4 regions of the Shewanella sp. 4_MG-2023 genome follow, and region 3 is predicted to be linked to each of the others. Evidence: predicted binding sites of a transcription regulator. Region 3 holds the regulator's gene; each other region holds the start of a gene.

The links. Region 3 encodes sigma-54, which starts transcription at its own class of promoters, with help from an activator protein. Its sites were predicted from a motif close to GTTGGCACGNNNNTNGNNT; they were not measured.
Region 1: a site for sigma-54 is predicted at 3,451-3,469, ahead of Q4546_RS00435 (LiaF domain-containing protein). Genes of this name have one in related genera too.
Region 2: a site for sigma-54 is predicted at 1,738-1,756, ahead of flhA (flagellar biosynthesis protein FlhA). Genes of this name have one in related genera too.
Region 4: a site for sigma-54 is predicted at 2,060-2,078, ahead of Q4546_RS07430 (DUF3192 domain-containing protein). Genes of this name have one in related genera too.

The regions. Positions count from the first base shown of each region.
Region 1 is NZ_JAUORL010000001.1:97,087-102,407, forward strand. It holds gene Q4546_RS00420 (carboxylesterase family protein) at 1-128, opposite strand, end outside; gene Q4546_RS00425 (patatin-like phospholipase family protein) at 597-1,775, shown strand; gene Q4546_RS00430 (nitroreductase family protein) at 2,489-3,148, opposite strand; gene Q4546_RS00435 (LiaF domain-containing protein) at 3,550-4,206, shown strand; gene Q4546_RS00440 (M1 family metallopeptidase) at 4,618-5,321, shown strand, end outside.
Region 2 is NZ_JAUORL010000011.1:66,728-72,048, forward strand. It holds gene fliR (flagellar biosynthetic protein FliR) at 1-549, shown strand, start outside; gene flhB (flagellar biosynthesis protein FlhB) at 557-1,687, shown strand; gene flhA (flagellar biosynthesis protein FlhA) at 1,803-3,902, shown strand; gene flhF (flagellar biosynthesis protein FlhF) at 3,933-5,318, shown strand.
Region 3 is NZ_JAUORL010000027.1:3,271-8,591, forward strand. It holds gene Q4546_RS14390 (HPr family phosphocarrier protein) at 1-47, opposite strand, end outside; gene rapZ (RNase adapter RapZ) at 73-921, opposite strand; gene ptsN (PTS IIA-like nitrogen regulatory protein PtsN) at 918-1,361, opposite strand; gene hpf (ribosome hibernation promoting factor) at 1,364-1,651, opposite strand; gene Q4546_RS14410 (RNA polymerase factor sigma-54) at 1,675-3,159, opposite strand; gene lptB (LPS export ABC transporter ATP-binding protein) at 3,294-4,025, opposite strand; gene lptA (lipopolysaccharide transport periplasmic protein LptA) at 4,025-4,735, opposite strand; gene lptC (LPS export ABC transporter periplasmic protein LptC) at 4,722-5,282, opposite strand; gene kdsC (3-deoxy-manno-octulosonate-8-phosphatase KdsC) at 5,279-5,321, opposite strand, start outside.
Region 4 is NZ_JAUORL010000010.1:29,497-34,817, forward strand. It holds gene Q4546_RS07415 (DUF962 domain-containing protein) at 244-558, opposite strand; gene Q4546_RS07420 (GNAT family N-acetyltransferase) at 568-1,242, opposite strand; gene Q4546_RS07425 (DUF2789 domain-containing protein) at 1,363-1,593, shown strand; gene Q4546_RS07430 (DUF3192 domain-containing protein) at 1,590-1,976, opposite strand; gene Q4546_RS07435 (hypothetical protein) at 2,168-2,500, shown strand; gene Q4546_RS07440 (Zn-ribbon-containing protein) at 2,545-3,318, shown strand; gene Q4546_RS07445 (outer membrane beta-barrel protein) at 3,606-4,172, shown strand; gene syd (SecY-interacting protein) at 4,277-4,930, opposite strand; gene queF (NADPH-dependent 7-cyano-7-deazaguanine reductase QueF) at 5,052-5,321, shown strand, end outside.

The sequences.
Region 1 (5,321 bases), on a different contig from region 3:
GGTGGCAGTGGCTCGACAACGGGTACTTCAGGTTCTGGATCTGTAACACTAGGGCTGTCATCACTGCCACAGGCCACTAATGTTAATGAAATAAGCACTGCAAGGGTAGAACGGTAAAACACGGTCATAATTAACTCCATGTATCTCTGATTGCTAGGGTTTGGCTAGTGAATCATCAAAGTAGCTCAAGCCTAATATTAGGTTAAAGTTTGCATCTTTGCTGTATGAGCCTGAATAATTAAATTTATAGTAATTAATTTAACCCTTACCTTGTAATCGCTTATGAAGGATCGAACCATCATCATTAACATTGAAGTAATAAAATTAACCGCTATAGAGTAGTAAAAGCGTGAGATTTACACGGTTTAAAATCGATAAATCGCCCATCTACCCCAATTGACGATAGCAATTCACGTTAGCCGTTTTGTGAGGGTTAAATCCTTCAAACGCGATTTAACAGATTACACAATGTCCATTAACCTTCTAATATTAATTATCAGCAGATCATAGAAACCGCTTTCGCTTCTATAATATTGCTAATTTGATTTAAAATATCTTTAGATTTTTAGCCGCTAAACGGCTAAATGGAGACACTAATGAACACCCCGAAGAACCTTATTAAGTTAATATTTTTTGCCTTGTTCATAACGGCCTGTAGCTCAAATCATCAACTTGAACAACGGGTTGATGCTAATAATTACAAAGATGCTCTCGTGGCGGCGGATCAAACCGAAATAGCTGAACCTTATCGATTTTGGGCTGATGAACAACCTGCGTTTTTATATGATGCAACCACCAACACCACACCATTAGCAAGTGCGTCAGAAAAGCTAAATATATTAGTGTTATCGGGTGGTGGTGCTAAGGGTGCTTATGGCACCGGAGTAATAAACGGCCTTTATGATAGTAATCAACTACCGCAATACACCATTGTCACAGGGATCAGTGCAGGCTCTTTGATTGCACCATTTGCATTTATTGGTGGTGATGAAATTCATCGATTAAAGCAAGTCATGCTAGGCCTTAACGATAAGGCTATATTAGGTAAACGCAATTTTTTAAATGCTCTTTTTAAAGATGCCTTTACTGATGGCAGTAGTCTATATGAGCTAGTGGAGCAGTTTTACCCTGCTACAATGATTGATAAAATAGCGACTGAACACCAAAAAGGGCGTCGACTATTTATTGGCACTACGCAGTTTGATTCTGGCGAGCTGATGATCTGGAATATTGGCCAAATTGCTGCCAGTAACTTACCAAATAAATATGACTTAGTTCATCAAATTTTAGCCGCAAGCTCGTCAATTCCAGGGGTGTTTCCACCACAATTCATCAATGTTGAGATAGATGGAAAGCCTCTAGAAGAACTACATGTTGATGGCGGCATGAACTCACAAATGTTTGTCGACCCAGGTAATTTCGATTATGGGTTAGTCAATCAGGCTTTAGGTTATCAGCAACCAACTAATATTCACGTTATCCGTAACGGGGTATTAAAATCACCTTATATTTCCCTACATGATAAAGGCCTTGAACTACTGAATCGCAGTTTGAAAAGTATGACGATTCAACAAGCTAGAGGTGATTTATATCGAATGCTGTATTACAGCGAAGTAAATAACTACGATTTGTCATTCACTTATATTGACGACAAGTTTGATGCAGAACCTGCCACCAAGAAAATGTTTGATCAGCAGTACATGGAAGCCTTATACCAAAACGGCTATGACAAGGCGGTAAACAACAATTTATGGCAAAACCAAGTTCCTTATTAAAGAAGTTATAGTTTACTTTCACGACTCTCCCAAGTCATTACTGGGAGAGTAAAATCAAGCTAATACGTCATTATTAATCCCACCTTTTTACCATTTTATCAGCATTTTTAGTCGCTTTAGTTATGACTCTACACTTTTTGGAATAACTTACCATGTTGAGAACGACTTGAAACACTGAACATAATGGCGGCTTTATCAATAAGCTGCAGCTAAGTAACTCCTCTTCTTAATACTGTCTGTTGTTAGCGATTGCGCAATGCCTTAATGATACTACTATCAACCAAAGCAGCTGCATTCATCCATCAATATTCATGCCTCCCATCAAATACATTCCATTCTTCATAATATCGTTTCAGCGCCAGCGGTTCATGGCATGACACGTATGAATAGCACCTTGCAGAGGCTACTCAATTTCATCAGTATTCCAGTTGAAGTCAGTCCCTATAAAGGTTTAACTCATGCTCAACGTTAATGTGACGGGTTACATTGCAGTATTATCAGTCATTTAGGGCTTATAAAAGCCGAACCTAAAATTTTCCACCTTCCTGTGAAATAGTGACTGTTTAAAATGGAGACTAAGCTGCTGATTTAATCTTTTAAAAATACTCAACACAAAAAAGCCCATCAAGAGTACATGATGGGCTTTAATAACAGGGACAGAATAATCAATTAGAAAGGTGTTACAAGCTATAATTTAAACGACCAAATATAGTTTATAAAACTGTGATGATATCTTGTTCAGGTAAGCGTGATTTAGGTAGGCCAAAGTTATAATCTTCGCCCTCTTTGTGATAACCCATTGCTAGCGCAAACTCACAAACGTAACCATCTAACTCTTCTTTAAAAATCTCACCAATTAAGCTTGGGTCAACGCCTTCCATCGATGTAGAAGCAATCCCTAAACGAGCTAGCGTATGCAAGGTATTACCAATAGCAATATAGGTTTGCGCTTTAGTCCAATGGCCATTAAAACCACTGTCATCAGTATTTTGCTCTGCAAAACCAAAAGCACCATTTAGCATGTTGTCATACATGTCTGCCGGTAAATGACCTGACGACACTTCAACATCAACAACTTTTCTGTAGTCATCTTTAGTGAACTTAGGGTTATGGGCAAATAAAATCACATGGGAGGCTTCAGTAGCATGAGGCTGATTAAACTGGTGCATATTGGCAAACGTTTCATGAAAACGTTGTTTTGCCACATCAGTTTCTAATACGATAAATTTCCACGGCTGTGAGTTAATAGAAGAAGCAGTTAAACGAATCGCTTGTTTCACTACGTCCATATCCGCTGCTGAAATACGCTTACTTGAATCATACTTTTTCACAGTATAACGTTTATTCAAATCTGCAATAATTGGGTGTGACATAATGATTTTCCTCATAGGTGATGCCGATGCGGTGCATTTTAGGCTTTTCCATTGAGAAAAAAAGAGTGCTAGACACCAATCTTTATGGAGTTTTTAAACCATAAAAAATCCGTAATAGCGGGTGCAGATGGCTCTATAGCGTAACTATACGTAGAAAAAATGACAAACCCATGGCTGTTCACTGGTTATTTTGACTAATTCAGCTGGCTACTTTCACTATATCATTTGCATTTATAAAGGTTAAAAACGATAACGCAATGCTGCAAGAATGATAAAGCACTGTTTTTATATAGCATCTTTAAACTGGCCTGCACATTGCATTAATTTAACTTAAATACAACATCTACCCTAGTGACTAAAATCTGAGTCACTATGTACTATAAAGTCCAAGGAGTGACATTATGGCCGTGATTTTAGAAGATCGCCCTATTGAGCAAGTCAGAGAACAAGTTATCGATCAGTTAATTGTCAATTATAGCCACGGCATTATCTCTGCTGAAGCCTTTGAAAGACGCCTTGATGAGGCAATGAACTCAAGTGTTCATCAAGAGATAATCGCACTGGTCGCAGACCTAACCTTAACCGCTGATACTGACTATAGTCAGCAAAAAGACCACCAGTTTGCGCCAAACTATGGCAGCAAAACTGCCACTGAAGATATGCGCTTAACCAGCATATTAGGTAACAGTGAACGTAGCGGCCAATGGGTGGTGCCAAAGGTTATTAAGGTTAATAATATTATAGGTGAAACCACACTGGATTTTAGTGATGCCATTTTTCAGCATCAACATGTCACCATTGAGATTAATTGCTTTTTGGGCAGTAGCAGTATCTATGTTCCTGAAGGCATTAATGTGGTGTGTAAAACTTACGGGCTCGTCAGTAGCATTGAAAACAAAGCGCCTTCTATCGCAACCCGCCAAGCTCCTGTCATCACCATTGAGGGTAAGGTTATTTTGGGCTCGCTGGAGGTGTCTATCAAGCGCACCATTAAAGAGAAATTTATCGAGTTTGCTAATAATTTAAAATCGGCATTTGATACTAAAAACTACTTTTGATACTAAGAACACAAGATCCGAATATAAGGCAAACCTCAACGATAATATTTGCCTTATTTCGGCCATTAAATCAGCTCTAAGCCATAAGTAACTCAATACCTAGCAATCGCCAAGCTGGGATTAGATGATGCTTCAATCAAGCGCTACTCTAAGTAATCACACTAAATACTCTAAGCAAGTCATCAATTGTTACAACAACCCCAACTTAAATGATGCTCGTAAGTTACCGCTTAGCTGTTAACTTGTTATAATCAGCGTCAGCTTTAAATGACCTTATAGAATCATCAATGCAATGGTTCCAATACAAGCGTTATGAATACAATCGTTATCAATGAAAACGCTAATAGTCACTCAATCCTAATCAATGCCATTAAACATCATGGAATGATAATTAAAACAACAGGAAATAACATGTATCGAATCGTCACTGCGGGACTGGTTACGCTCTCATTTGTGGGAAGTACCGACGCCTTAGCCAATGAATACGTGCTAAGTAAAGTCGCCAAGCCACTATCACAAAGTATTAAGCTCAACTTAGATCCAGTAAAAGATCAGTTTTCAGGCAGCACAGCCATTCAAATTGAAGTGCTTGAAGCCACTAAGCAATTACAACTTAACGGCTTAGAATACACTGCTAGCAATATCCAGTTAGATGCCAAATCAGCTAACAACAAAGACTGCCAACTAGATGTAATCATGCAAGATACTGGGGTGGTTTTGTTTAACTGCCCACATACTATCGAACCTGGTGCATATTCTTTCTCAATGGATTTCACAGCCCCTTATAACCGTCAATCTGTCGGCCTGTATAAAACCATTGATGGCGGCCAGCCCTACTTATTTACCCAATTTGAAATGAGTGATGCGCGCCGCAGTTTTCCAAGCTTTGATGAACCAGAATATAAAATCCCCTTTCAAGTCACCATCACAGCCCCAAGTACTGAAAAGGTTTACAGCAACACCCCAGAGCTTTCAGTTGCAACCAAAGATGGCCTGACAACTCACGTATTTGCTCAAACCAAGCCAATATCCTCTTACCTTGTTGCTTATGCTGTGGGTCAATTTGAAGAAATTGAAGTCACAGGCATGAAAGTCCCAGGGCGCGTAATAACCAC
Region 2 (5,321 bases), on a different contig from region 3:
TTTGTGACCATTTTAGTGATGCAAACTTTTGTATTAACAGGGCAAATTATTGGTATGCAAACCAGTTTAGGCTTCGCTTCCATGGTGGACCCAGGCTCCGGTGAGCAAACCCCGGTAGTGGGTAACTTCTTTTTATTGCTGGCGACCTTGATTTTTTTAAGTGTAGATGGTCATTTATTGATGTTTAAAATGCTGGTGGCCAGCTTTGAAACCATTCCGGTTTCAACCGAAGGCTTTAGCATTGCCAATTATAAAAAACTTACCGAGTTTGGCAGTTATATGTTTGGCGCGGCGTTAACCATGTCAATATCAGCGATTGTGGCATTATTGCTTATTAACCTCTCGTTTGGAGTAATGACCCGGGCTTCACCGCAGTTGAATATTTTTGCCATCGGTTTTCCAGTGACTATGGTCAGTGGCTTATTTATTCTCTGGCTGACCCTAGGCCCTATCATGTCTCATTTTGATCAGGTGTGGCTGCAAGCCCAGCTGCTGATGTGTGATATTTTACAACTGACCTGTCACATTGACGGTTCCATAAGCCAGTAGGGACAAGATGGCAGAAGATACCGGTCAAGAACGCACCGAGGACCCCACCGCCAAGCGACTGGAACAGTCCCGTGAAAAAGGTCAGGTCGCCCGCTCTAAAGAGTTAGGAACCGCAGCAGTATTATTAGCATCTGCTGTGGGGTTTGCGTTTGTTGGCCAAGATCTGGCGCGCAGCTTACACAGCGTGATGACGCAAATGCTCACCATGGAGCGGGATCAGATCTATGACACCAACTCTATGTTCCTAGTTTGGGGGGTTATTGGCGCTGAGCTTGCTTGGCCATTATTCAGTTTCATTGCTTTTCTCGCCTTTATTGCCTTTCTTGGCAATATTGTCTTAGGCGGTATTACTTTTTCGGTTAAAGCTTTTATGCCTAAGGGCAGTAAAATGAACCCTGCTAAAGGCTTTAAAAGAATGTTTGGCACCCAGGCCTTAGTTGAACTAACTAAAGGTATTGCTAAATTTTTGGTGGTGGCAATATCGGCGTATTTTTTATTGTCGTTTTATTTTTACGATATTTTGACCTTATCTATGGGTCATTTACCGGGAAATATTTACCACGCGCTGGATTTATTGGTATGGATGTTTATTTTATTGTGTTCATCAATGCTATTGATTGTGGCGATCGATGTGCCATTTCAAATATGGAACCACAATAAACAGCTTAAAATGACCAAACAAGAAGTTAAAGACGAGTATAAAGACTCTGAAGGTAAGCCTGAAGTAAAAGGCCGTATTAGGCAATTGCAGCATGAGATGGCCAATAAACGCATGATGTCTGAAGTGCCCAATGCCGATGTGATTGTGGTTAACCCAGAGCATTACGCTGTGGCAGTAAAATATGATGCCAGTCGTTCATCTGCGCCATTTTTAGTGGCAAAAGGGGTTGATGATGTGGCCTTTAAAATTCGCGAAATAGCCCGAGAGCACGAAGTGCCAATTGTATCAGCGCCGCCGCTAGCCAGAGCCATATATCATACAACTAAAATTGACCAACAGGTACCGGAAGGACTATTTACCGCCATTGCACAAATCTTAGCTTACGTATTTCAGTTAAAACAATACCAAAAGGGTCGCGGTAAACGTCCAAAACCTATTCCGCTCAATCAACCTATTCCGGATGATTTAAAACATTAGCTGCGGTGTTTTTAGGCATTCAAACCGCAACAGCTGCTATTAACTAATAGCTTGGCTTAGTAATTGCATTTCGCTGATGTCAGCGTCAAAAATATTACGAAAGGGTTTACGGTTAATGGATGTAAAGACAGCGCTAGGTCAAGCAAAGCAAATACGATTTAGCACATTCAAAGGTATTGGTACCCCTTTATTGGTGCTGGCTGCATTAGGTATGGTGGTATTGCCGATGCCGCCATTTCTGCTTGATATTCTATTCTCCTTTAACATTTCCCTCGCTTTAATCGTGTTACTTGTCGCTATTTATAGTGATCGCCCACTAGATTTTGCCGCATTTCCGACTGTTTTACTGGTGGCCACCTTATTACGCTTAGCATTGAATGTGGCCTCAACACGAATAGTGTTACTTGAGGGGCATAACGGTGGTGACTCCGCGGGTAAAGTGATTGAAGCCTTTGGTTCGGTGGTGATTGGCGGTAACTATGCTGTGGGTTTAGTGGTGTTTTTAATCCTGATCATCATCAACTTTGCCGTAGTAACCAAAGGTGCGGGGCGTATTTCAGAAGTGAGCGCACGTTTTACCTTGGACGCCATGCCGGGTAAACAGATGGCCATTGATGCCGATTTAAATGCCGGTACATTAACTCAAGATCAGGCACGTATTCGCCGTGCTGAAGTGACGAAAGAAGCTGACTTTTATGGCGCGATGGACGGTGCGTCAAAATTTGTGAAAGGGGATGCTATTGCTGGGATTATGATTCTGGTGATTAATATCCTTGGCGGTTTTGTCATCGGCATGGTGCAGCACGGCTTGGATTTTTCAAGCGCGGTGGAGATTTATACCTTACTGACCATTGGTGATGGTTTGGTGGCGCAAATACCCGGATTGCTTTTATCTATCGCCGCCGCCTTGATGGTGACGCGCCAAAATGAGTCTGGCGATATGGGCGGGATGATGATCAGCCAAATGTTCCATAGTCCTAAGTCTATGGCCATTGCATCAGCCGTGCTTTTTGTTATGGGTGTTGTACCTGGTATGCCACATTTCGCGTTTTTAACGTTTGCATTTATTACCGCAGGCGCAGCTTACTTTATTTATAAACGCAATAACGACAATAAAACCCTTGCGCTAGAAAAAGCAGTTAAAGGCCCAAGCGATGTCAAAGAGGCTGAGCCCAAAGAGCTAAGCTGGGAAGATGTACATCATGTAGACACCATTGGCCTTGAAGTGGGCTATCGACTTATTCCGCTGGTAGATAAAGGTCAAGGCGGCGAGTTACTCAGTCGAATTAAAGGGGTACGTAAAAAATTATCGCAGGAATTGGGCTTTTTGGTACCGGCAGTGCATATTCGTGACAACTTAGATTTATCCCCCAACTGCTATCAAATATCCTTAATGGGCGTGGTAGTTGGCGAAGCAGAAGTAAGACATGATTGCGAGTTAGCGATTAATCCAGGTCAGGTTTACGGCAAGCTTGATGGCATAGAGACCAAAGATCCAGCTTTTGGTTTAGAAGCCGTTTGGATAGCTCCAGCGCAACGTGAACATGCGCAAACATTAGGTTATACCGTGGTTGATACCGCGACTGTTGTTGCTACTCATATAAGCCAGTTACTGACCAATAATGCGGCTAAATTATTGGGCTATGAAGAAGTGCAGCAGTTAATGGATATGCTATCGAAAAACTCGCCGAAGTTAGTGGATGGCTTTATACCAGACGTTATGCCGCTAGGTTCAGTGGTAAAAGTGATGCAAAACCTTCTTAATGAAGGAGTTTCTATCCGAGACTTGCGCACAATCGTGCAAACACTGTTAGAATACGGCAGCAAAAGTAATGATACTGAAGTGTTAACCGCTGCAGTACGTATTGCCTTGAAACGAATGATAGTGCAAGAGATCTCTGGGCCCGAATTGGAAATCCCTGTCATAACATTGGCGCCAGAGTTGGAACAGATGTTGCACAAGTCTATGCAGGCAACCGGCGGTGAAGGGCCCAATATTGAGCCAGGCCTTGCAGAACGTATGCAGAAGTCATTATTAGATGCTTCTCAGAAGCAAGAAATGGTCGGTCAACCAGCCATTTTATTGACATCAGGCATGCTTAGGTCAACTTTGTCGCGGTTTGTGAAATACACCATTCCTAATTTACGGGTTATTTCTTACCAAGAAATACCCGATGAAAAGCAAATACGCATAGTATCTGCAGTTGGGCAATAGCAATGACTTTCAGTTTGAAAGAGGTACGTAGTGAAAATTAAACGATTTTTTGCCAAGGATATGCGCTCAGCATTAGCTCAAGTCAAAGAGACTTTGGGCTCTGACGCGGTGATCATGTCGAATAAGAAAGTAACTGGTGGCATCGAAATTGTTGCAGCAGTTGACTACGATGAGCCTAAAGTTGATGTTGCAGTAAAATCGCCCGTTGCAGCCTTTATGAATGTGACTGAAGACCGTGTGTCAATTGGTGCTAATAAACCTGCTATTAAAGCACACACTAAAGTCAGCCCACCGCCAGTAGCTGATTCATTACAGGCGTTATTAGAAAAGCAGCATAGCCGCCTGCAGCAACAAATTTCCCAGCAACATGAAGAGCCGGAATTACCAGATTGGGCTAAACAGTTAGAAGCAAGCAAACCTGCAGCTAAAGAACCAAGACAGCATCAGCAACACATTGAGCCGTCTAGATCTCCAAATAAAGGTCATTCAGCTGAAATGGAAGCAATGCGCGAAGAGATGGCGTCACTGCGTGGTTTGCTAACTCATCAAGTTTCTTCATTAATGAAAGAACAGAAAAAACGCACCGATCCTGTGGGCGCGATGCTTGAAAGTAAATTAATTGCCGCAGAGTTCTCGCCTGCTGTCGCTGCCAAGTTATCCAGCCTAAGTCAGCAGTTTTCTCCCGCCGATTTAGTCAGAGCCTTACCCCAAAGTTTGGCCAACCTGCTCGATAACCAAGGTGACGATATTGTGCGCACTGGTGGCGTAGTCGCATTTGTCGGTCCAACTGGTGTCGGCAAAACCACTTCATTGGCTAAAATTGCTGCCAGATTTGCCGCTCATCATGGCCCAGAACAAGTTGCGTTAATTACCACAGATCATTATCGTATTGGAGCCTTTGAGCAATTGGCAACTTATGGCAAAATAATGGGCTGTCCAGTTAAACAAGCACATGATTTAACTGAATTAGAACAAATTCTTTATCAGTTTAAGAATCGTAAGTTAGTATTGATTGACACTGCGGGTATGGGGCAACGAGATTTACGCCTTTATCAGCAGTTAGATGATTTGATGGCAAACACCAGAATACCCATTCGTAGTTATTTGGTGATGTCGGCAACCTCTCAACGAAGAGTGTTACTCGATGCCGTAGAACATTTTAAAAGAATCCCGTTATCTGGGTGTATACTGACAAAATTAGATGAGTCAGTATCTATTGCTGGCGCATTAAGTGTATTAATCCAAAATGGGTTGCCACTAAGTTATGTTACTGATGGGCAACGTGTTCCAGAAGATATGCAGGTTGCCGATACGCTTTCATTAGCAAGACAAGCGTTAGCAGCACTTAACGAAACAAAACCTCAAACGTCACCTGACACTGCGTGGTCAAATGACATGGCCTATGCATTCGAGTAAAGA
Region 3 (5,321 bases):
TGCAAGCCTAGCTTGTTACTGATGGTAATTTGCTTTGAATAGGCCACCGTTTTGGCTGGCGTTGTGGTTAGCTTATTCAATGCCAAGCTCTCTATGGCGGGCGCTGACTTTGTGCTTAGAGTTGTTGAAACGTTTAGCGAGCTGATCGGCAATATAAACCGAACGGTGCTGACCGCCAGTACAACCAATGGCAATGGTCAGGTAACTGCGGTTATTACGCTCTAAATGTGGCATCCAAGTGTCAAAAAGGTTTTCAATTTGCCAGATAAACTTATTCACCAAAGGCTGTCGCTCTAAGAACTCTTGCACGGGCGCATCTAGGCCTGTGTAGGGCCTTAACTCAAGCTCCCAGTGCGGATTCGGTAAAAAGCGCACATCAAACATAAAGTCTGCTTCAGCCGGCATGCCATGCTTAAAGCCAAATGACTCAAAATGTACCACTAATTCTTTATCAAAACTGCCTAGCAAGATTTGCCGAACATGATCGCTCAATTCGTAGATATTAGTTTGCGAGGTGTCGATATAGTGATCAACCATTTTGGCTATGGGTTCGAGTAACCGCCCCTCAAGCTTAATGGCTTCTTGTAACGAAATTTGATTCTTAGACAGTGGGTGTAATCGGCGGGTCTCACTAAAACGCTTCAGTAACACTTTATCGTTGGCGTTTAAAAAGAAACTGGTAATGCTGGTATCGTCAGACAGTAAAGCAATTTGCTCTTTGAGTACTTTGCCTTGCTCTTCGATATTACGCACATCGACGCTAATGGCGACAAGCTCGTTACTATCTTTAAGCTGTTCAAGCAGGCTGCCAATCAGTGGCAGTGGCAGGTTATCAACACAGTAATAACCTAAATCTTCAAGCACTCTCAGTGCGACTGATTTTCCTGAACCTGAACGTCCCGATACGATGACAAGTTTCATGCAGTAATAACCTGATAAAGTTCTGTAGCGTCATGACTCTTTCGAAGTCGTTTAAGTATCAATTTATCACTGAGTTTCTCTGCCATGCTAGATAATGTGCTTAGGTGTTGCTGGCACTGATCTGCAGGTACAAGAAGCGCAAATAAAATATCTACAGGTTGCTTGTCTATGGCATCAAAGGCGATTGGCTCTTCGCATTTGATTAAAATAGCAATGGGTTCTTCGATATTATCTAAGCGCCCATGTGGAATTGCTATGCCATTTCCTATACCTGTACTGCCCATTTTTTCACGCGCTATTAGACTTTCAAAAATAGCCTGTGAAGAAAGGGTTGGGTACTGGGCAGCCATTAAATTGCTGATTAATTCCAGTACCTTTTTCTTACTGCCCGGAGTGGCACAGGTAGTGCACGCCGGCTGCAGGATGGTACGAAGTTCCATCGTTAATGCTTAGTGAGTTTCTCTTTATGTTTAATTACCTGACGGTCTAGCTTATCTATCAGGGCGTCTATTGCCACATACATATCAGCGTTACGCGATACAGCAAACACTTCACCGCCTTTTAGGTGCAGTTTGGCTTCGGCAATCTGTTGTAGCTTTTGAACATCGAGCACAACGTGAACATTATTGATCTGTTCGAAGTGTCGTTCAAGCTTTGAAAATTTTGTTTGCACGTATTCCCGTAAAGATTGAGTTATTTCAATATGGTTTCCAGTCAGGTTAATTTGCATAGGTCATCCTCCAATAACAAAAGTTATAAGCTTTTGCGTTGGTTTGAGGGAGGGATGAGCATTGCCTCTCGATATTTGGCTATCGTACGTCGAGCAACGTTAATCCCTTGTTCAGCCAATAGTGTCGCCATTTTACTATCACTAAGAGGCTTTTTCGGGTTTTCTGCAGCTACGAGCTTTTTAATAAATGCGCGAATTGCTGTAGAAGAGCATTCTCCACCATCATCGGTACTTACATGGCTTGAGAAAAAATATTTTAGTTCAAAAAGTCCACGGGGGGTATGCATGTATTTTTGGGTCGTGACCCGTGAAATGGTCGACTCGTGCATTTCAACCGCTTCAGCAATATCATTGAGCACCATCGGCTTCATGGCTTCTTCACCGAACTCAAAGAAACCTTGCTGAAATTGTACGATACAGTTAGCCACTTTTAGTAAGGTTTCATTACGGCTATCGATGCTTTTGATAAACCATTTGGCTTCTTGTAAATGACCACGAATAAATTGGCTGTCAGCTTGGCTTGAACCGCCTTTGGCCATAGCTGCATATTGCTGATTAACGCCAATTTTAGGCATGTTATCGGGATTTAGCTCGACCACCCAGCGACCATTCTTTTTAAGTACAGTAACATCAGGAATGACGTACTCATCTTTAATGGGGGTAATTTGCAAGCCTGGACGTGGATTGAGCGTTTGAATAAATTCAATGGCTTCACGTAAATCATCTTCTTTAAGCTTGGTTTTACGCATCAGTAACCTAAAGTCACGACCGGCGATTAAATCAAGATGATCTTTAATCAGTAACTTAACATTATCTATGCAAGGAATTTCATTAGGGTATTGGCCTAATTGAATTAATAGACACTCACTTAAATCTCGCGCTGCAATGCCGACGGGATCGAAGTGTTGTACCCGTTTAAGTACAGCTTCAACTTCATCGAGTTCGATATCGTCAGTGCCTAAGGATTGCAAAATGTCTTCAACGCTCTGGGTGAGGTAACCGCGCTCATCAATGGCATCAATAATGGCGGTTGCAATCACCAAGTCATTTTCAGAAAAGGGAGTGAGGTTTTTTTGCCATTCAAGATGCTCATACAAGCCTTCACTGGTTTCGCCTTGAAACGGCATATCATTACCGCTCGATACTGCGCCAGAGCCAGAAGTCGGCGAGGCGGTATACACCTCATCCCATGTGGTATCCATAGGGAGTTCTTCAGGCATAGAATCTTTAGTGAGCGATTCAGTGGTATCAACCGTTGAGGTGTCTTTTTCTATGGTGACTTGGCTATTATCACTAAAATCGGTGTCAGTTTGCAGGGCGTTTTCTTTTACGGGCTCTTTGGCTTTAGTGAATTCGTCTTCAAGCTCTAATAGCGGGTTTGAATCAAGTGCTTGTTGAATTTCTTGCTGTAGCTCCAATGAGGAAAGTTGCAATAAGCGAATCGCTTGTTGCAACTGTGGGGTCATGGTTAAGTGTTGACCCATTTTGAGTTGGAGTGAGGCTTTCATGTACCGCTTGTCCCTAATTGAATTACATCATCGCGACGAACAGTGTGGGCGCTAGTTTATGATCCTAGAAAAATAGACTAGATTAAGGTTTGTTGTTGGCCGCGAATGCCATACTAAAAACTGAATAGTGCTAACTATAGCTTGAATTGTTCACCTAAGTATACCGACCTAACTTGCTGATTGACTAAGATCTCAGCAGGTGTTCCTTCAGCAATCAAGTTTCCGTGACTCACAATATATGCTCGCTCACACACATCAAGTGTTTCACGGACATTATGGTCGGTAATTAGCACCCCTAAACCACGGCTTTTAAGTTGTTGAATAATTTTCTTGATGTCGATTACTGAGATAGGATCTACCCCTGCAAAAGGTTCATCTAATAAAATAAACTTAGGATTTGCCGCTAATGCGCGTGCAATTTCAACTCGGCGACGCTCGCCTCCCGATAACGCCATACCTTGGCTATCACGGATATGAGTTATGTTAAATTCTTCTAATAAATGTTCCAGTTCTTCAATGCGCTGCTCATTTGATAAGCTTTTGCGAGTTTGAAGCACTGCCATTATATTATCGTGTACTGTGAGCTTACGAAAAATACTGGCTTCTTGAGGTAAGTAGCCAATGCCTTTTCGGGCGCGCAAATGCATTGGATCTGCGGTTAAATCATCTTCATCGATCAGAATGCGGCCCTTATCACTTTTGACTAGGCCTACGACCATATAAAAGGTGGTGGTTTTACCCGCGCCATTAGGGCCAAGTAAGCCAACAATTTGGCCGGTTTTTACCGTCAGGCTGACATCTTTTACTACCTGGCGACTTTTATAACTCTTAGCGAGATTTTCAGCGGTTAACGTAATTTGGGTCATTAGTCATTTTGCTCAGCTGCTGGGGCTGACAATGTCGCCTGCGCCTCAGCGTTAAGTGATTCAGTTACTTCGGGTGTTTCAGTTGAGTTCACAGCCTCTACAGCAGATAAATTGTTGTTTTCAATTATAGCTGGTGGCGTGTCATCACCGGGTTTAGCGCTGTCTGGTAAATGTGGTTGCTCATCTTTTTTCTTTTCAGAATCAATCAAGTCTGGGTGACTTTCTGGTTGAAAAATAGTGATAACCCGATCTTCACCAGTACCGGTGCTTTCAGCAATTAACTGCTGCTTTTCAATGTTGTAGCTAATTAGGTTACCAGTAACCTGGCTGCCAGCTTGGTCCAATTTAGCATTACCCGTTAAGGTTAAAATGCTAGTGGCAAGCTCATATTTAATTTCATCGGCACTGGCAGTACCAATACGGCCATCATCTAACTCTTGGGAAAATGTCGCAGGGTTACCTGTGGCAACCATGGTTTTTTGGGTGCCGCTTTCGGTGCCAAATGCGCGTAATTCGTCGGCATTAATGTTAATCGACCCTTGAGTCACATTAACTGGGCCATAGAAGATGACCTGATTGTTTTTTATGTCAGCTTTTTGGCTCACAGCTGCGACTTTAAGCTCTTGCTGTAAATCGCCTTCTTTTGCATAGGCGCTGGCAATACTGACTACACTGAGTAGTGAGGCAATCAAAAGTTTACTTTGCTTCATACGTTCCTTCTACTTGACTTAAAAGTTCAAGTTCTTGAGCATTTAAATCAGCATACAGGCCTAAACCTTGTATATTAAAATCTGACCCAGTAACAAAAATTTGTCTATCTGAGGTCAAAATCATGGTGTTCATATCGAGTGCCAACATGGTGGTTGTCAAAGATTGTAATGGCTCGTCGATGTTTATTGCATCAATAATAACATTATTTTCTAAAACTACTTTGCCTGTTTCATTATTCAGCTTGCCTAAATCTGCGCTTAATTGCCATTCGGCTTCACCATTTTCAGGATAAATAAGGTAGACAGGCTCAGTAAACATGGTTTCATTACTTTGCTGAAAGTGCTCCATGTATTTCGCTGAGACTCGGCTTTGCACTAAACCTTGCTCATTAAATTCAGTGGTGCGTAAGTCATTGGCGATAAAATCAGGGCGAGCAGGGGCAGGCAATTTACTTGCCTCCATCTGACTACGTTTAACTTGTACTTGCCAATAAAGGACTAAGGCTGCGCCAAAAAATCCGATAATAGCGAAGGTCACTCGGCTCATATACTCATTCCGTGGGCATTTTCAAACTTATCTTGGCTA
Region 4 (5,321 bases), on a different contig from region 3:
AACATCCTGTTCTATTTATGTTGCGACTTGATGAAATTATTTTAGCTAAATTTATTAATAAGAAAACGGTCCATTTAACATCTGACACAGAGCGGATATTGACAAAACAAAACAAAACTGTGTAAGTTATTGTTTTTTTTAGTAAAAGATATAATTTGCGCAGACAATGTACACACAAAGAAATTAGATAACTTACAGGCTATGTGAGATAAGTCTTACACGCCAAAGTGAAACTTGCCTTGTTTATGACTTTGAGACGAATAGTCTTTTTAACATCTGTGCAAACATCACCCAGTCCCCCAACAAACTATATAGTGGGTACTCAAAAGTGGCGGGTTTATTTTTTTCAAATACAAAGTGCCCAATCCACGCAAAGCCATAACCAATGACGGGGATAAATAACAGTTGCCACCATTGTTGGCTAACTAAAGTAGCTAAAAGCAATAACACTATCAGGCCCGAACCGACATAGTGCAAACGCCGACAGATGGTATTTTGATGTTGTGATAAATAAAAAGGATAAAATGACTCAAAGTCTTGATACTGTTTATCAGCCATTCATCACTCCTATTTACTTTGATAAATGAGAATTTCACCATCAACAGAACCAATAGTTTGTTCTGACAGCTGGCTAAATCCTTCACCAATAAAAAGTTCTGCATGTTTATCATTGTTAACAAACACCCCTACGCCATCGAGTTCTAACTGTTCATCACACCAGCTCAACACCGCTTGGATTAATTTTGCTCCATTACCCTTTCTTTGCTCATTAGGGGCTAAAGCGATAAATTGTAAAATTCCGTATTGTTTACTCGGTAAACTTTCTAAGATGGTATGTTCTTTTTTGATAAACGCTTGGGTGGAACTCCAACCAGTACCTAACACCATTTTTAAACGCCAATGCCAGTAACGACTTTCACCAAGCGGCACTTGATGGGTGATCACACAGGCGACACCGATTAGTCGTTTGCCTTCGAACCAACCAATTAATGGTTGCTCCTGCTGCCATAACTCAGTGAGCTCTTCTCTGATTGCCGCTCGCAGTTTTTGTTCGTAATTGGCTTGATTAGTGGTGGCTAGGGCTTCAATAAAGAATGGATCATCATGATAGGCATTATAAATTATCGATGCCGCAACTCTTAGATCTTCCGCAGTCAAATAAACCGCTCTAGGTTGATCGTTAGTTTGTTCATCCGAAGACGGCGACGCTTGAGTTTTCGGGGTCAAAGTGTTGTTTTCCATGATGTCACTCTTAACTAATCCAGTTGATAGTCTCAACTTAACAACTTTGAAACATATTGCAATTTAAATAGGGTCACCTAATCTTAGTAAAGTAATATCATTCATACATGGTGAAAGCTCATGGATACGACAACGACAACATTTGAACACCTATTTCAGCAATTAGGTTTAGATTCATCTGAAGAAAGCATTAATCAGTTTATCGAACAACATAAACTGGCCAAAAATAGCACTATTACACAGGCTGGTTTTTGGTCTGAATCACAAAGACACTTTATTGAAGAAGCCTTAAATCAAGACGGCCAGTGGTCTGAATTAGTAGACCAACTGGACGTTTTATTAAGAAATTAAATGTTTTGGTAAGCAGTTTCACCCCAACCCACTAATTTATTGTCACTTATCACAACCGGAGTACATTCACTTTTAGTGGTTTTACCGTCACCTTTGCTCCACTGAGTGCGATAGAAAAACACCTGAACCTCTTGCTTTGGACTTTGTGCATCTGCTTGCGTCACATAAGCCTCACTAAAATCAGCCGTTCCCATCAAAATGGTGACTTGATCTTTTGCCATTCCGATTGAAAGTTTCGCTAAGTTATTACGATTAGTTTGTTGTTGTTTTTGCCAATATGAATCACTACGCTTACCTTCGTGATCGCCCACATTCAATACGCAACCAGTTAGTGAAGTCGCTGCTATAGCCATAATTAATGCTGCACCCAATTTTGCTTTCATAATACGTCCCTTTCAAATGGTTCTAATGTAATTTCTACTGAAACTGTTTTTCAGAGTAAGTTATACTGTTCTCAATACTGATTAAGCTAAAAGTGTGCCAAAAGTTAAACCCTTGATTTTATTCATCATTTAAAACCAAGTCTCACTTTTTGAGTAATTTCACTACCAATATTTAAGGATTTTCACTAATTATGAGTCCAATTGAACAAGTCCTTGCGGCGGCAAAATCCATTGCTGTAGCAGGTCATACGCCAACATTAGCGTTAATAAAAGGTAAATTAGGTACGCGGATAGCCATGCCAACCCTTATTCAGGGGTTGCAGCAATTTAAAGCCACCCCCAAAGAGCAATGGCAAGACTTACCCGATTTAGCAGCCATGATACAGCCAGCTAATACTGAAACGGCTCAAGACCCATTAACGGCGCTAGAACAAAAATGGCAGGCTAAATTTGACGCTGTCGAAAGTGAATTTGCCCTAAAGATAGCAGCACTTGAAAAACGAATTGTACAATTAGAAAGTTAAGCACCACATCCTCAATACATTTAACCAGCTAAAAACGGAAAACCATGTTTGTCACTGAACTCAGATTTGAATGTTTCGCCGATACCACTATCACCGCGGCAGAAAAAGCCATTAATAACTTTCTAGAAGCACTCAGAGCCAATGGCCAAGTATTAGGAAGAGAATTTGCTGTCGCATTTAATGAAGGTGAGTTTAAAGTCAGGCTATTAATACCTGAAAAAAACAGTTTATCAGCCCGTAACAACAGCCCATGGGTCAAACAAGCATTAACTATGCTAACTGAAGCAAAGTTATTGGCGCCACGTGAAAAGTTTATCGGTCAAGATATCAATTCAGAGCAAAGTAATATCGACACTCCCAGCTGGCAGGTGCTTTACACCAGCTATGTACATATGTGCTCACCATTAAGAAGTGGCGACAACCTTCTCCCTATTCCGCTATATCAAATTCCAGCCAGCTTTAATGGCGACCATAAGCGAGTTATTCGCTGGCAAACAGAGTGGCAAGCTTGTGATGAACTGCAAATGGCGGCGGCAACCAAAGCTGAATTTGCAGCATTAGAAGAACTGACCAGTCATAAAAGTGATTTATTTAGACGAGGCTGGGATATCCGCGGCAGAATTGAATTTATTACCAAAATTCCGACTTACTATTATCTTTATCGCGTTGGTGGTGAAAGTTTACAGTCTGAAAAAGAACGAGCCTGTCCACGCTGTGGATCGAAACAGTGGTTATTGGATGAGCCATTATTGGATATGTTTCACTTCAGATGTGAGCCATGCAGAATTGTGTCGAATATCTCATGGGATCATCAGTAATAATGTTATTACCAAAAGAGAATGGCACTCTTTTTAGTTGGGTAGATGACAATGTTACCTAGTTCCGCTGCGAAAGCAGGGACAAATCAAAACTTTCTATCTTCCCTTTGCCAATTAACCTTAAGTAAGCCTGCATTCTTTGTATAAAATACTTTAGAAAAGCTTACACATTTATCAAGCTTAATTAAAAATGTGATGATTACTAATATTTAATTCTAAATACTTGAATTATTCAAAAACTAAACCAAACTAAATGTGTTTATTAGATGATTTCCAAGGATGATAAAATGAAACTATATAATATTTATAAATTACTAATCATTACATTGGCCTGTTCCCAATTGAGTTTAGCCCACGCTGATGAAAATAGAGCTATATATGATAATTACGGCTATTTAGGCCTAGGTTATTCTTATGTTGATACCGATATTAGTGTTACGGATTTAGGTTCAACGTCTATAAATAACTCTCTGCTAGGGGCGGTTATTGGTTATCAATTTATACAAAATTTTGCTGTTGAGTTTCGTGGGTATGGCAGTGTATCGGAAGATGAAATAGCAGGAATAGATCTTGAAATAGAAAGTAATATTAGCTTATTAGCCAAAGGAATATTACCCGTTCATCAGCACTTTAATGTCTATGGGTTAGTTGGTTATGGAACAATAAAAGGCTCTATTGATAGTATATCTGAAAATGAAAGCAGCTTTCAATTTGGTGTAGGTATGGGAATCAACAATGGTTCACCACTAGAGCTCCAAGTTGAGTGGTTGAGAATAGTTGATGATAACTTTGGCTTACCAAGTACCAACGTTACAGCCGATAGCATTAATATTAATTTGGTTTATCGAATGTAATAGTACTAAATTAGTAAAAATTAGTTTTTTACACATAAAAAGCCTGACTTTATGACTTAATAAGTCAGGTTTTTTTATTATCAAATCATTTCTATGAAGTCAGTTTATGATTTTCGCTTTAGTAAATCATTCCACATCATTTTCATTCGCTGCCAAATCCCCGGATGTGGCACATGGCCATGATCTTCTTCTACAGGTTCAATTGCTGGTGTGACTCTTGGCGTTAGGCTATCGATAAACCCAGCTAGGCTATCAGCAAGCTTTTCATGGGGCTTATTGCCTGGCACTTCAATCCACACACTGCCATCTTCATTATCAACCGTTAGCATGTTATCGCCATCACCCAATACACCGATAAACCAGGTTGGTGCTTGTTTGAGTTTTTTCTTCATCATCAAGTGGCCAATGATATTTTGCTGCAAAGATTCAAAGTCTTGCTGATTCCAAACTTGCAGTAATTCGCCTTCACCCCAGTTTGAATCAAAATACAGTGATGCTGAAAAGAAGTGGCCGTAAAAATCATTGATATCATCATGCAGCTTAAGCTCTAAAGCATGTTCGACATTACTAAAGTCTGCGGTGCTTTTACGCTTAACAGTCTGCCAAAATACCGCTTCATCAGATTCAAGATCATACTGGCCCTCAATACAACTAGACCCTTGACCCATTGGGTAAAATCGCGGTAATTCCCCTAAGGTATCTTGGTAAGCTTGAATATAACGGTTAGAAAATTGATCCAATGATGTTGAACAAGACACTTAAGATGCTCCAATATTGTTTGTGACCAAATAGATTGGTGTATTTGTCACGTACAGTGATTACCTAATTATATAAATTGGTATTATAATAAAGGCCTATTTTGACACGGAAACACACTAGATGACACACAATCACGATCCCTATAGTGATGCTGAAGCACTTAAAGGTTTAACTTTAGGTCAAGCGACGCAATATCAAGCTGAATATGATGCATCATTGCTGCAAGTGGTTCCTCGTAAGCTAAATAGAGATGCCATTGCATTAACGGCTGAGTTACCTTTTCAAGGTGCTGATATTTGGACTGGCTATGAACTATCTTGGCTTAATGCCAAAGGCAAGCCTATGGTAGCCATCATTGAAGTTTACCTTGCCATCGAAAGTGATAACTTA